Peribacillus simplex NBRC 15720 = DSM 1321: one gene and its partner. Each later gene encodes a partner of the first gene's protein in a complex. Links are inferred from orthologs where the notes say so. Each region holds a gene or a part of one and is shown in the gene's direction. Other genes may lie near its edges.

Evidence for each region.
Region 2: the proteins of hfq (region 1) and BS1321_RS12480 are in contact, whole or in part, in a crystal structure (PDB 3VU3), measured with the Escherichia coli proteins. The link is inferred for Peribacillus simplex NBRC 15720 = DSM 1321 from one-to-one orthologs.

The regions. Positions count from the first base shown.
Region 1 is NZ_CP017704.1:814,563-822,391, reverse strand. What follows is about bases 1,664-4,630. They hold hfq (RNA chaperone Hfq), read left to right. Parts: upstream 1,664-3,013; coding sequence 3,014-3,247; downstream 3,248-4,630. Other genes in these bases: spoVK (stage V sporulation protein K), read left to right, coding at 3,638-4,594; miaA (tRNA (adenosine(37)-N6)-dimethylallyltransferase MiaA), read left to right, coding at 2,090-3,010; BS1321_RS03725 (sensor histidine kinase), read left to right, coding at 1,664-1,682. Outside these bases: more of BS1321_RS03725, read left to right, coding at 360-1,663; BS1321_RS03705 (trimeric intracellular cation channel family protein), read right to left, coding at 4,632-5,240; GTPase HflX, read left to right, coding at 5,409-6,662; BS1321_RS03695 (methionine gamma-lyase family protein), read left to right, coding at 6,675-7,829. UniProt on the Escherichia coli protein: RNA chaperone that binds small regulatory RNA (sRNAs) and mRNAs to facilitate mRNA translational regulation in response to envelope stress, environmental stress and changes in metabolite concentrations.
Region 2 is NZ_CP017704.1:2,605,478-2,613,276, forward strand. Bases 2,660-5,596 are described here. They hold BS1321_RS12480 (catalase), read left to right. Parts: upstream 2,660-3,061; coding sequence 3,062-5,131; downstream 5,132-5,596. Other genes in these bases: pepT (peptidase T), read right to left, coding at 5,190-5,596. In the rest of the region: dual-specificity RNA methyltransferase RlmN, read left to right, coding at 1-493; BS1321_RS12470 (heme oxygenase), read right to left, coding at 557-889; BS1321_RS12475 (DEAD/DEAH box helicase), read left to right, coding at 1,186-2,634; more of pepT, read right to left, coding at 5,597-6,425; BS1321_RS12490 (alpha-amylase), read right to left, coding at 6,590-7,799.

The DNA.
Region 1 (7,829 bases):
TGTTCTTGTAATATTTTCATATAAAGGGTAAAATTATTTTTTTGAAGCGGAAATACCGAACACAACTCTTTTATTTTTTTCATTTTCTTATAAAAAGTTATATTGATATAATTAACTATTTGGGAATAAAAAGTTTTATTGGTAATAATTATTAGTTGATTTGGTGTAGATTAAAATATGAAAAGTTAAAGGATTGAAAATTAGTGGGTGATCTGTTAATTACTTGATTAATTATAGTATTATATGCCTGGGATGATAGAGAATATTAGATTTATCTCTATTTCTTTGTCCCTTTATATAGTAAACTCAGAATAGGTTCGTTAACTTTTAGCTGCTAGAGATGAGGTAAGTTTAATCCTATGAAAAATAAAAAGTTAAGGGCATTTCTTTATTTGACCATTCTTTTATTGATTGTTTTCATTCTTCTAAATATGTTTTCAACATATTTAAGCATTAAAAATTCTGTACAAAAATCTGTTGCTAATCAAAACTTGGTAGCTGCTAGATCTATTGCCGACTCGATGGATATAGAAGCCTATCAGCGATTTCTTAATAACCAAGTAAAGAGCCGGGATTATAGGGATATAAAAGCTTACTTAGAGGATGCCCGTGAAAAAATAGGAGCATTATATGTTTATACCATCATGATTGATAATCCGCGAGTATCTAAAGCTATGATTACTGGATTTTCTAAAGAACATAAAGGGGATTTTCCTATCGGTGGTGTATGTACTGTTCCGTCGGAGCAGGTCAAACAGGCGTATGAAGGGAAAAGCTTTATTACCGGGATTCTAGAAGATCCGGAATATGGCGAGTATTTGACTGTGGGAGTGCCAATGAAAAATCAAGATGGCACCATTGTTGGTTTTTTGGGCATTGATATGAGCGTAGAAGATATTAATGCCATTAACAGCAAGGTATTGAAAAGCAGCATTGCCATTCTTATTTATAATGGTGGATTTGTTATCATGCTGCTGGTTACCTTTTTTGTCATTCAAAAATGGTATCAAAAGGAACTGACACGTGAAGTGGGGGATACGGAAGATACGTATCAATCAGAATTTCAATCGCTCATTGCTTCAGTCCGCTCATTAAGGCATGATTTTTCCAATCATATTCAGGTGATACATGGACTGCTTAAATTAGAGGAGAACGCAAAAGCACTTGAATATTTAACCGGTCTTTCAAAAGAAGTGCATTCGATTGAATCGATGAAATTGGATGTGATTCATCCGGGCTTATCTGTCCTGTTAGAGACTAAAAGGCTCTCGGCTCAGAATTATAACATCGATATTGAGATTGATGTTTCAACCGAATCCTTCAATCGGGTCAAAACAATCGATTTGATAAAATTATTATCAAATGTTATCGACAATGCTATTGAAGCAACAATTGAATTGTCAGAGCAAGAACGCCGAATGAATATTGCCTGCAAAGCTGATGAAGAAAAGTATACGTTTATGGTCACGAACACCGGACCAATGATTTCAGAATTAGATCTGGAGAATATATTCGCCAGCGGTTTTTCAACCAAAAAGGCACAAAAGGGCAAAGTTCGCGGACAAGGATTGTTCATCGTTAAAGACTTAGTGAACAGATATGATGGAGATATTCATGTACAATCCTCTGAAAAAGAAACGACCGTTACGATGGTCATACCCGTAAATGGAAAAATTGGCTAAATTGATCCAAAGGAAACACAATTGATAAAAAGGTATGATTCCTCAAATGTAGAAGGAATCATACCTTTTTTTACGATTCTATTATCGGGATTATATTCCCCTTCTACAATGAGAAGGGGATTTAAAAATCACGTTTTTTCTCCATTGTCGCAAATGGAGCTGTGAGCTTCAAATGTATTTTTCAATATTTTAGACTCTGACAATCTAAGAGATATAAAGATGACAATTATTACGGGGAAAAAGTTGAATAAAAGTACCTGAATTGGACATAATGGGTTGATGTTTAGCTGCTTTCATCGAGATTATGATAAGATAGGGAAAAAATCATTTAAGGCAGTGAGATTGTGAAACAACAAAAAGGAAAACTTCTCGTTATCATTGGGCCGACTGCTGTTGGCAAGACAAAGATGAGCATTGAGATGGCAAAGTTATTTAATGGTGAAATTATTAGCGGAGACTCCATGCAGGTTTATAAGGGGATGGATATTGGGACTGCAAAAATCAAGCGGGAAGAAACAGAAGGAATTCCTCATTATTTACTTGATATTAAAGACCCTGATGAACCATTTAGTGCGGCAGAGTTCCAGGAGCGGGCTAATGCTTGTATCGAGGATATCCAAAGCAGAGGTAAACTCCCTATTATCGTCGGTGGAACAGGATTATACATACAATCGGTCATTTATGATTATCAATTTTCGGAGGCACCATCCGACCCGGTTTATAGAGAGGGCCTCGAAAAACAGGTAAGGGAGTTAGGGATTGATCCTGTTTTTGAACAATTACGCAGCGTTGACCCGGAAAGCGCGAATCGGATTCATCCTAATAATGTAAGAAGGGTGATCAGGGCACTTGAGATTTTTCATTGTACTGGTAAAACGATGAGTGAGCAGCTGAATGAACAGCCTACAGAATTGAAATATGATACGTGCATCATTGGATTGACAATGGAGCGTGAAAAGTTATACCAACGCATCGATCAACGTGTTGATGGAATGGTAGAAGAAGGGCTGATTCAAGAGGTGGAGTCATTTTATGAAAAAGGTTTGAGGGATTGCCAATCGATCCAGGCTATAGGCTATAAAGAAATCTATGATTTTTTTGACGGAAGGGCTTCATTGGATGAAGCGGTTGAAACATTAAAGCAAAACTCCCGTCGATATGCAAAAAGGCAATTGACCTGGTTTCGGAATAAAATGGATGTAATTTGGTTTGATATGACCGATCTCGAGGGTTTTCCAAAAAAAATACATGAAATATCTGGATTTATAGCAGGAAAGCTTTTCAGTGAAGGCGAATACATAAATTTAGAGAGAAAAGAGGAGGACTAATACATGAAACAATCAGTAAATATTCAAGATCAGTTTCTTAATCAATTACGTAAAGATGGTACGTATGTGACGGTATTTTTATTAAACGGGTTTCAGATTAGAGGACAAGTGAAAGGGTTCGATAATTTTACCGTTTTATTTGAATCAGAGGGCAAACAGCAATTAGTCTATAAACATGCGATCTCTACATTTGCTCCACAACGTAATGTTCAGATTGATTACGAAGTGAAGGAATAATCATATATATGAATGTAAAAAACAGGTTTAGCTTATAGCGACCTGTTTTTTTTTGCATGCACTTCTCTGTTCTTTTTCTAAGAATCGATAATTTTACGTACCTGTTTTGAATATATATTTAGGGACGGATTATTTTCCGGGAAACCGCAGGAAATGACATTAACCCATATAAATTGGTGAACGGGAATGGAGTTTGTCGTAACAAATCCTCCAAGGAAAAAATCCTGTCAGAATAAGTCGCTTTTCAAGAAGGGAATTAGGCTTAATCATGAAAAGAAATAAACGAATTTTCCGATGGGTTTGTTTTGGCTATGCAGCATATGCCTATGACCATCATAAATCGAAAATTGTGGTGTTAGAGTTAGGGTCCAAGATGGAGAGGTGAATGCATTGGAACAACCGATCCGTATGAAAAATAACGGGCAAATCAATATTGTGTTTAATGCGGAAAATAGAAAAGCGCTACAAAAGGATCTGCCGATAAAAGAAATTTTGGTGCAGGAAATCCCCCACCAGCATGTGGCATTGAAAGAGATTGAAGATGAGTTGAAATCGCTGGTCGGAATGGAAGAAATGAAACGGATGATAAAAGAGATATATGCCTGGATTTACATCAATAAACAACGTGAGGCAAAGGGGCTGAAGACTGGCAGGCAAGCGCTGCATATGATGTTTAAAGGAAATCCCGGAACAGGGAAAACAACGGTTGCACGTTTAATCGGTAAGTTGTTTCAAAAAATGAATGTACTTTCGAAAGGGCATTTAATTGAAGCGGAGAGGGCGGATTTGGTCGGGGAATACATTGGTCATACTGCCCAAAAAACAAGGGATTTAATTAAAAAGGCCATTGGCGGGATCTTATTTATTGATGAAGCCTATTCCTTGGGAAGAGGCGGCGAAAAGGATTTTGGAAAAGAAGCCATAGATACTCTTGTCAAGCATATGGAGGATCGGCAGCACGAATTCATTTTGATCCTTGCTGGATATTCGAGGGAAATGGATTATTTCCTCAGCCTAAATCCTGGCCTTCATTCCAGGTTCCCGCTTGTTATTGATTTTCCGGATTATACGATTGAACAGTTAATGGAAATAGCCGATCTGATGCTACAGGAAAAGGAGTATCTAATGAATCGGGATGCCGAAAGGAAATTAAAAGAACATCTAATCATATTACGTTCATTCCGGGGGCCTATTTCATTTTCTAACGGACGCTATATACGAAATGTACTTGAAAAGTCGATTAGGGCGCAGGCAATGCGGCTTTTACTGGAGGATTCGTTTGAAAAATCCGATTTACTGACGCTTACCAGCCAAGATTTGATTTTCGAGGATGATGAGAAAGAATGACATGGAAAAGCCCACCAAGATGGCGGGCTTTTCAAATTTATGTTTTAGGCACCCATTTTTTATTAGGAAGATGCCAATTATTGGTGTAAGAAAGGACTCGCAATATCGTGATGACGGCAAAGAGCGAATAAAGCTGCCATGACTGGGATAATACACCACTGCCTAAAGCCAAGCCTGCAATGATGGCCCATACTACATAGATTTCTTTTCTGAAGACCAATGGCTTTCTTCCGGCCAGCACGTCACGGATTATCCCGCCGCCGCATCCAGTTAATGCAGCTGATACAATGATGGCGCTTATTGGATGATTAAGTTCCACGGCATACATAGCCCCTTGGATGGCAAAGGCTGAAAGGCCAATGGCATCACTGAAGTTTCCCCATCTGTCCCAGTGCTTTGAAAGGTTTGTAGGAAAAACGAAAACGATGGTGATGGATACTAAAGCGATGACAAAGTAGAAACTTTGATCCCATAACGCTGAAACGGGGACACCGATCAGCAGATTACGGATTGCCCCTCCCCCAAAGGCGGTTATGATTCCTAAAATATAAACTCCTAAAATATCATACTCTTCTTCCATGGCGATGATGGTCCCGCTAATAGCGAATGCAATCGTACCTATTAAGCTTAATACTTCCCATGTCATATGAATGTCCCTCTATGTCTTTTCGATTTTGATAGTAAAGCCAAATTTGATTTTAGCATGTTATCGGAATTTTTAAAACGGTTAAAAGCTTCGTTTTGAGGAAATTTTTATATATTCAATTTTTTTGTTATGATTAACTAAAATCTTCGAGAAGGTGGTGCATTTGATTTGGAAGAAGCAATTAAGGAAACGGCCGTGTTGATTGGGTGTCAAACAACTGAGACCAATGAACGTTTTGAATATTCACTCGATGAGCTGGCTTCATTGGCGAAGACGGCGAATGGTGAGGTTTTAATGACCATTAGCCAGAAAAGGGAAAGTGTCGATCCGGCTACATATATAGGAAAAGGAAAAGTGGAGGAACTTCGGAATCTGGAAGAGGAGCTGGAGCCGGATTTATTTATCTTTAATGATGAACTATCTCCGAGCCAGATTCGGAACCTTTCAAAACAATTGGATGCAAGGATCATTGACCGGACACAGCTAATATTGGATATATTCGCTCAGCGGGCGCGATCCAGAGAAGGGAAGCTGCAAGTTGAACTTGCTCAGCTCCAATATTTATTGCCGCGTTTGGTCGGACAGGGTACGGCAATGTCCAGGCTTGGAGGCGGAATCGGCACCAGGGGACCAGGGGAGACGAAGCTGGAAAGCGACCGCCGCCACATTCGTGGGAAAATAGATGAAATCAAGCAACAATTAAGTGGCATAGTGAAGCATCGTGAACGCTATCGTGATAGAAGGAAACGTAATAAGGCATTTCAAATAGCCCTTGTGGGATACACGAACGCAGGTAAATCAACGCTGTTCAACCGTCTGACGGAGGCGAATTCATACGAAGAGAACCAGTTATTCGCTACGCTGGATCCCATGACACGAAAGGCGATTCTTCCTAGCGGATTTACCGTGCTGCTGACGGATACGGTTGGATTCATTCAAGATTTGCCGACATCTTTAATTGCTGCATTCCGTTCAACCCTGGAAGAAGTGAAAGAAGCGGATCTATTGCTCCATGTGGTTGATTCCTCAAGTACAGATTACTTTAATCATCAGAAAACGGTGCATGATTTACTAAATGACTTAGATGTCCCTTCCATTCCACAGCTAACGTTGTATAATAAGAAAGATAAGATTCACGCAGATTTTGTCAGGTCAGCCAGTCGTGCTTCATTAATGATCAGTGCCTATGAACAATCAGACCTGAATCTAATCATGGAAGAAATTGAAAAGTACGTGATTGAAGAAATGGTCCCGTATCATGTTTTCCTGCCATCGAGTGAGGGTAAACTATTATCACAGCTGAAAAATGAAACCATATTGCGCACTCTCTCCTTTAATGAAGAATCGGAAAGATATGAATGCAAAGGTTTTTGTCTAGCTGATCATCCAATAACCGGGCAGCTGGAGAAATATTCATTATAAAGGGGAATTTTGATGTATCAGCAGTTAACAAATGGAGAAGTGTTGAAAAACATTGCCCAGGAAGTGGAAGCAATGATTTCTCCGTTACATAAGCAAGTGGACGAACGAATTGAAGAAAATCAATTTCGTGTATTACAAAGTTATCAAGCACATAGAGTGAGTGATTCCCATTTCATCCCGACTACAGGGTATGGATACGATGATATGGGCCGAGATACGCTGGAATTGATATATGCAGATGTTTTTGGAGCGGAGGCTGGATTGGTGCGCCCCCAAATTATTTCTGGCACACACGCCATCTCAACCGCTCTGTTCGGCATATTGCGCCCAGGGGATGAATTGTTATACATAACTGGAAAGCCGTATGATACTTTGGAAGAAATTGTCGGTATCCGAGGATCGGGTATTGGATCTTTGCGTGATTTCCAAATAAGTTATAAGGCCGTTCCGTTAGCGGAAACTGGAACCGTTGATTTCGAAGCCGTCAAACAAGCCATTCAACCAAATACGAAGATGATCGGTATACAACGGTCAAAAGGGTATGCTACACGACCTTCCTTTACGATTGATGAAATAAGCGAAATGATTTCCTTTGTAAAAGACATTAACCCTGAAATCGTCGTGTTCGTGGACAACTGTTATGGAGAGTTTGTTGAGACACAAGAACCATGTCATGTCGGAGCGGATTTAATGGCAGGTTCACTCATTAAAAACCCCGGTGGCGGAATAGTGAAAACCGGTGGCTACATTGTTGGTAAAAAGGACTTGGTTGAAGCTTGTTCTTATCGATTAACATCACCAGGAATAGGGGCGGAAGCAGGTGCGTCGCTTTATAGTCTGCAGGAAATGTACCAAGGATTCTTCCTTGCACCGCATGTAGTGGGCCAAGCTGTTAAAGGAGCTGTATTCACAGCTGCCTTTTTAGAAAAACTCGGTATGAATACATCTCCTAAATGGGATGCGAAGCGAACTGACTTGATTCAATCCGTCCAATTTGATGACCGGGATAAAATGGTTGCCTTCTGTCAGGCCATCCAATATGCATCACCAATCAATTCGCATGTGACACCATATCCTGCCTATATGCCAGGATATGAGGACGATGTAATCATGGCTGCGGGCACCTTTATACAGGGGGCAAGCATTGAGCTGACGGCAGATGGTCCG
Region 2 (7,799 bases), 1.8 Mb from region 1 along the record:
GATTACTGTTTCGACGAGCGGTCTTGCCAATAAGATTTATGAATTCACCGATACCCAATTACAGGTGAATCTGGCTATCTCATTACATGCGCCGAATAATGAACTAAGGACACGAATCATGAAAATAAACCGAGGTATTCCGATAGAAAAATTAATGAAATCTCTTGATTATTATTTAGAGAAAACGAATAGGAGAATTACGATTGAATATATCCTATTGAAGGATGTCAATGACCATCAAGAAGAAGCCGAGCAACTCGCCAACCTTCTTGATGACAAAAAACATCGGCTCTATGTCAACCTGATTCCATATAATCCTGTAGATGAGCATAGTCAATACCAAAGAAGTGAAAAAGAGTCCGTTCTCTCGTTTTATGATACTCTGAAAAAGAGAGGCGTAAATTGTAAAATCCGCCAAGAACATGGAACAGATATTGATGCGGCTTGCGGCCAGCTTAGAAGCAAACAAATCAAGAAAGCTGAAGCCCAGTAATTCACTAAAAGAAAACAACAAAAAGAGGTCGCATATTTCGCGGCCTCTTTTGGCGTGATTTTATTATTTAGCTATTTCCTTTACCGAGGCGACTTCATACGTTGTAAGCTCACTGCCTAGAATTGGAGATTCCTTTTTTGCTTCACCGGAACCTGGCTCAGGTCGTTTATGTGCAGCTTTGAATGCATCGCTATTTCTCCAAGCAGTAAAGTTATCAAGGTTTTCCCAGTACATATTAACGCTCAGTTCATCGTGGTCCGACAAATTCTGCGTTAATAATACTTCAACTTTTACGAAGCCTTCCGTAGTATCAAGTGGACCTGGTGCAGTAAATCCTGGGGCCATGACTGCACCCATTCCTTTTTTGACTCTGATTCTATTCGTTACGATTATCATAAATCAGCACTCCTTTTGGACATCGGTTTAGAAGCTACACCCTATTTCGGCTTATATATCATACATATTTTAGCATATTGAAAGAAGCAGGGTCCATTTTGATTTACTCAGATCATGATATCCTGATGACCATTGTTTTAACGAAGACGGACGTTTCATTATATTGAAATAAGACAATTGAATTTGGTTATTACAAGGTTTATCGGTGCATATCGCGTATAATAGAACCTTGTATAAGGAAATTACGATTATGGAAACAATAAAGCAACATACTAAACAACAAAAGAGGCTGTTATATGAATGAATTAAATTTTACTGATTATACATTAAGCGAAGAAATTGTAAGGGCATTAGAAAGCTTGGGATATCAACGTCCAACCGAAGTACAGCGTGAAGTGATTCCAGTGGCCCTGAAAAAGCGGGATCTTGTCGTTAAATCCCAAACAGGAAGTGGCAAGACCGCTTCATTCGGCATACCGATCTGCGAAATGGTCGATTGGGAAGAGAATAAGCCTCAGGCGCTTATTTTAACACCGACACGTGAGCTTGCTGTACAGGTAAAAGAAGATATTACGAATATAGGCAGATTTAAAAGGATAAAGGCTACTGCGGTTTATGGAAAACATCCATTCGCACTGCAAAAAGCGGAATTGAAACAAAAAAGCCATGTAGTCGTTGGAACCCCGGGGCGTGTTCTGGATCATATCGAGAAAGGGACATTCGCCTTGGAACGCTTAACTCATTTAGTTATTGATGAAGCGGATGAAATGCTGAATATGGGCTTCATTGAACAAGTGGAAGCGATTATTAAAGAGCTTCCGAAAGATAGAGTAACCATGCTGTTCTCTGCTACGTTACCTGAAAGTATAAAAAAGCTATGCAAGCAATATATGAAAGATCCTTTGGATATTGAAATCAAAGCAAAGGGCTTAACGACGGAGAAAATTGAACATGCTCTTATCGAAGTGAAAGAAGATGATAAGTTTTCCCTGCTTAGAGACGTCACCATCACGGAAAACCCCGATAGCTGCATCATTTTCTGTCGGACGAAAGATAGGGTAGACCAAGTATGCGAACAGCTGCTGGAACTGGAATATCCGTGTGATATGATTCACGGCGGCATGCTTCAGGAAGATCGCCTTGCGGTGATGAATGAATTCAGAAGAGGTGAATTCCGCTATTTGGTTGCGACAGATGTTGCTGCACGTGGAATTGACATCGACAATATAACTCATGTGATTAACTATGACCTGCCATTGGAAAAGGAAAGTTACGTACATCGGACAGGAAGAACGGGCCGTGCCGGCAAAAAAGGAAAAGCCATTACTTTTGTGACGCCGTACGAAGACAAATTCCTTACTGAGATTCAAGGCTATATCGGTTTTGAAATCCCTAAGATGACTGTTCCTTCAAAAGAGGAAGTCTCCAATAAAAAAATGGAATTCGAAGCGAAACTGGAAGCTCGTCCAAAGATCAAAAAAGATAAAAGTGAACAATTGAATAAACAAATCATGAAGCTGTATTTTAATGGCGGCAAGAAAAAGAAAATCAGGGCTGTGGATTTTGTCGGAACCATCGCAAAGATTGATGGAGTGAATGCAGAGGACATCGGGATCATTACGATCCAGGATAATGTTTCTTATGTGGAAATATTGAATGAAAAAGGACCGCTTGTCTTGAAAGTGATGAAAAATACGAAAGTAAAAGGCAAACTTTTGAAGGTTTCAGAGGCCTTTAAGAACTAAAGATGTTGAATAAAAAGAAGCGGGAAGACCGAAAATTGGTCTTTTCGCTTCTTTTTTTATTTGTTTTATTCTCGTCCCCAGTGTTTTAAAACTAGGGACGAGAATAATTCGACCTCCCCGGAAATAATTCGACTTACACCAAGATAATTCGACCTCTCCGGAAATAATTCGACCTACACCAGGATAACTCGACCCACCCGGAAATAATTCGACCTAAACCAAGATAATTCGACCTCCCCCCGAAATAATCCGTCCGCACTGGAATCACTTTTTTGTTTTATGAGGATGTGGGATTCTTTTTCTGAATTCTGTTTATCCGTCAAAATAGAGTGGTATATGAGGAAGGATAACGCAATTATTTCGAATAAAGTAAATACATACAACACGATTTAATCTGAATTCTTAGACATGGAGGGGAATGAGTGGAATGACGAAAGAAAATGAAAGCGGAAGAATCGATGAGCAAAGTAAGCAGCGACAGTTGGATCAATATCGAGTGGACGATAATGGGAAAAAGATGACGACTAACCAAGGTTTGCGTATTTCTGAGGATGAGCATTCTTTGAAAGCGGGAACCCGTGGTCCAACTTTAATGGAGGATTTTCATTTCCGTGAAAAAATGACTCATTTTGACCATGAGCGTATTCCTGAGCGGATTGTCCATGCCCGTGGATCTGGAGCACATGGATATTTTCAGGTATATGAACCGATGGGCGAATTTACAAAAGCCAAGTTTCTTCAAGACCCTTCAGTCAAGACACCAGTATTCGTTCGTTATTCCACGGTAGCAGGTTCCCGCGGATCGGCAGACTCGGTCCGTGATGTAAGAGGGTTTTCTACAAAGTTTTATACTGAGGAAGGAAACTATGATTTGGTCGGAAATAATATTCCGGTATTTTTTATTCAGGATGCCATTAAGTTCCCGGATTTAATCCATGCGGTTAAACCGGAGCCTCATAATGAAATACCTCAGGCTGCGTCTGCCCATGATACTTTTTGGGATTTCGTCGCCAACAATGAAGAAACGGCTCATATGATCATGTGGCATCTTTCTGATAGGGCCATACCGAGAAGCTTCCGGATGATGGAAGGTTTTGGTGTCCACACATTCCGTTTTGTAAATGAACAAGGCGTGTCCCATTTCGTTAAATTCCATTGGAAGCCTGTACTGGGAGTTAAATCCCTTGTTTGGGATGAGGCACAGAAAATTGCAGGGAAGAATCCTGATTTTCACCGCCAAGATCTGTGGGAAGCGATAGATACCGGAAATTATCCTGAATTTGAATTTGGCGTGCAAATGATTAAGGAAGAAGATGAATTCAAATTCGATTTTGATATCCTCGATCCTACTAAACTATGGCCGGAAGAACAAATTCCGGTGAAAATAATCGGAAAAATGGTTTTGAACCAAAATACGGATAACTTTTTTGCAGAGACGGAACAGATAGCTTTCCATCCGGGGCATGTTGTACCGGGTATTGATTTTTCAAATGATCCGCTGCTTCAGGGACGTTTATTCTCATACACCGATACCCAGCTATCCCGATTAGGAGGACCGAACTTCCATGAGCTACCGATTAATAGGACGGTTGCCCCCGTTCATAATAATCAACGCGATGGCATGCACCGAATGTCAATAAATCCAGGGCCGGTCAGCTACCATAAAAATTCCCTTGCAGGTAACTCTCCAGAACCTGCTTCGGAAGAGGAAGGCAGCTATGCACATTACCAGGAAAAAGTCGATGGCAGGAAAGTCCGTCAGCGGAGTGAAAGCTTCAAGGATCATTACAGCCAAGCTAAACTATTTTGGAATAGCATGACGGAAGTGGAGAAGGAGCATATTATTCAGGCTTTCCACTTTGAAGTGGGAAAAGTGAAAAGTAAGGCCGTTCAGCAGCAAATTGTCGATATGTTCAGCAATGTAGATGTCGAACTGGCTAAAACGATAGCTATTGGAGTGGGAGTGAATCCTCCAGCCAACAAGAGTGAGGTCAAAATGGATTTGGCTTCTCCGGCCTTAAGCCAGGAGCAAATGAAAGTGAACACGGCGGCAACAAGAAAAGTGGCAATCTTGGCTGCAGATGGTTTTAACGGCTCAGAGGTTAATCAAGTTTTGGAATCATTTAAATCGGCAGGTATAACCGCTGAAATCATCAGTAATAATCGTGGAGTGATTACAAGTTCTGAAGGACAGCAGGTTGAGGTGAATCAGACATTCCTGACAGCCGATTCGGTACTTTTCGATGCTGTATATGTGACAGGAGGCCAGGAGAGTGCCGATGCCCTGAAGGCATCCAAGGAACCAATTTACTTTGTTGATGAAGCCTACAATCATTTCAAAGCGATTGGTGCGGGAATTGAGGGAGCCGAGATCTTGTCGAAGGCAGGCATCGTTTCCAATGATCCAGCCGCAGGCATTGTAGCTGTTACGGATAAAAATAGTGGTTCTGCCTTTATCGAGGCAATTGCCAAGCACCGTCACTGGACACGTGCTTGATATTTGATGAAAACCCCCAGACTTGGAGTCTGGGGGTTTTTCAATAGACACGTATAGCTTACTTTGCTTTTTCTTCAAAAAGCGATGCAATGCCAACGATCACCTTAGTGGCCAGGATCATATTATCGACGGAAATAAATTCATATTTGCCATGAAAGTTCTCCCCGCCCGTAAAGATGTTGGGTGTTGGCAGGCCCATATACGATAATTGAGATCCGTCCGTACCACCGCGTATTGGTGAGATTTTCGGTTGTATGTCGAGTTTCTCCATTGCTTCATGGGCAATATTCACGATTTCCTTCACGGGCTCAATTTTTTCCTTCATGTTGAAGTATTGATCCTTTAATTCAAGCTGGATACGGTTGTGCCCATATTTTTCTTTTAAATCTTCGATCACTTTTGTTAGATATTCCTTGCGCTCATTAAACTTCTGGCGGTCGAAATCCCTGATGATGTATGAAAGCTTGGTCTCTTCCACATCACCGTTAAATGAAAGCAGATGATAAAAGCCTTCGTAACCCTCCGTATATTCCGGTGCTTCTGCCACTGGGAGCTTATCATGGAATTCCATGGCGATTTTCGCCGAGTTCACCATTTTTCCTTTAGCCGTACCAGGGTGAATATTCGTCCCTTTGATCAGGATTTTGGCCGATGCTGCATTGAAGCTCTCATATTCAAGTTCTCCAAGTGGACCGCCGTCCACGGTGTAGGCAAATTGGGCATCAAAAGCATCTACATCAAACTTATGGGGGCCCCTGCCGATTTCTTCATCGGGAGTAAAAGCAACACGGATTTTTCCATGCTTGATTTCCGGATGCTGTATCAAATAATCCATGGCAGTCATGATTTCGGCAATTCCAGCCTTATTATCTGCTCCCAACAGGGTTGTCCCATCCGTTGTAATCAAGGTATGCCCTTTATAGTTCTTAAGTGAAGGAAAATCATCAGGTGAAAGAATGACCTCCAATTTTTCATGTAAAGTAAGATCTTTGCCATCATAGTTGTCAACGATTTGCGGTTTTACATCTTTTCCAGTGAAATCCGTTGCTGTATCGACATGGGCCAAGAATCCGATTGTCGGGACATCCTTATTTGAATTGGCAGGCAAGGTTGCCATGACATATCCGTTCTGATCAATTGTCACATCATTCATCCCAATGGATTGAAGTTCCTTGACCAATGCATTTGCCAAGGTCAACTGTCCGGGTGTAGAGGGGCATGAGGGATTTTCCTCATTCGATTGGGTATCCACTTTCACATAAGAAGTGAATCTTTCAATGATTTCATTTTTCACTTTTCCTTCAACTCCTTTTTCCCTTATCTTACCATGATTGATTGAAATGGAAAAATTATCTTGCTTCAGGTGACGTACAGATATATCTCCAGATCTTCAAGGGAGGTGTCATCAGCAAAGAACAGCATATCTACAAAAGACATGCCGTGCTTTGCTATCTCTTTTTAGAGTGGATTATTCAAGGCCCATACGGAAACGCTTTTCCCATGAACGGGAAAGGTCGCGAAACCATCCTCTTCAATGGTAATGTGGTCATCTCTATGACAAGTTAAATCAATCCAGATTTCACCAGCCCGATGTTCACCGACGAACATCCTTTTTTCACTGTTGTGATCTCCATTCGAGATAATGACGGCACACCCCGAGCCTTCTAGCTCTTTAACTCCGTGCCGGACCCAGCCTATCGTATTTGGATCATCAAAGTAGTCCGTCTGTTCTCCGTAAGCTTTTTCATACCTAGCATATAATAGGCGATCTAGAATATCCTTTTTCCCAGGCACCGGAGAAGGTCCGCCGATTCCATAATAGTCCCCGTAAAAGACACAAGGATAACCGCAAAGTCTCAGCAAGGTAAGTGCATATGCCGATGGTTTAAACCAGTCCTTTACCCAAGATTCCAGTGATTCATGAGGCTGGGAGTCATGGTTGTCGACAAAAGTGACGGCCTGTGCCGGATTAGTTTGGACGAGGGTATCATCAAAGATGGTTGAGAGGTCGAAGTCTGTCCCTGCTTTTGAGGCCTCATGAAATTTATAATGCAGGGAAACATCGAACAAGTTGAGGTCATGATTGGTTTGCTCTAAGTATGTTTGACAAGCTTTAACATCCGCCTTCCAAAATTCGCCGACCATGAAGAAATGTTCCTTTGTATAAGGAATGAGTTCTTGGAGAAATTCATTGATGAATTCATAATCGATATGTTTAACGGCGTCCAAACGAAAACCATCACACTTTAACGTATCAACCATCCATTTTCCCCAACTAATCATTTCCTGACGAACTTCTGGAAGGCTGTAATCGATGTTGGCAAACATTAAATAATCATAGTTTCCGAATTCATCGATGACATGCTGATTCCAGTGCTTATTTTCGCCTGTGATTCGATATACGCTCATTTTGTCGTTTTCGGCATCATAGTCTGTGCCATTAAAATGATTATGGTTCCACTTAAAATCAGAGTATTTATTTTTACGGCCTGGAAAATCGAATTTTGTCCAGCCTTCCATTTCAAATGGTTTTGAGATATCTTCCATACGGTTGTCTGGATTAACTTCAATGACTTCAAATTTTTCGGTTCCGTCAGCACCTGCTTTATGGTTCATGACTAAATCGATATAAACACAAAGTCCGTAGTTATGACAGGTGTCTATTGCT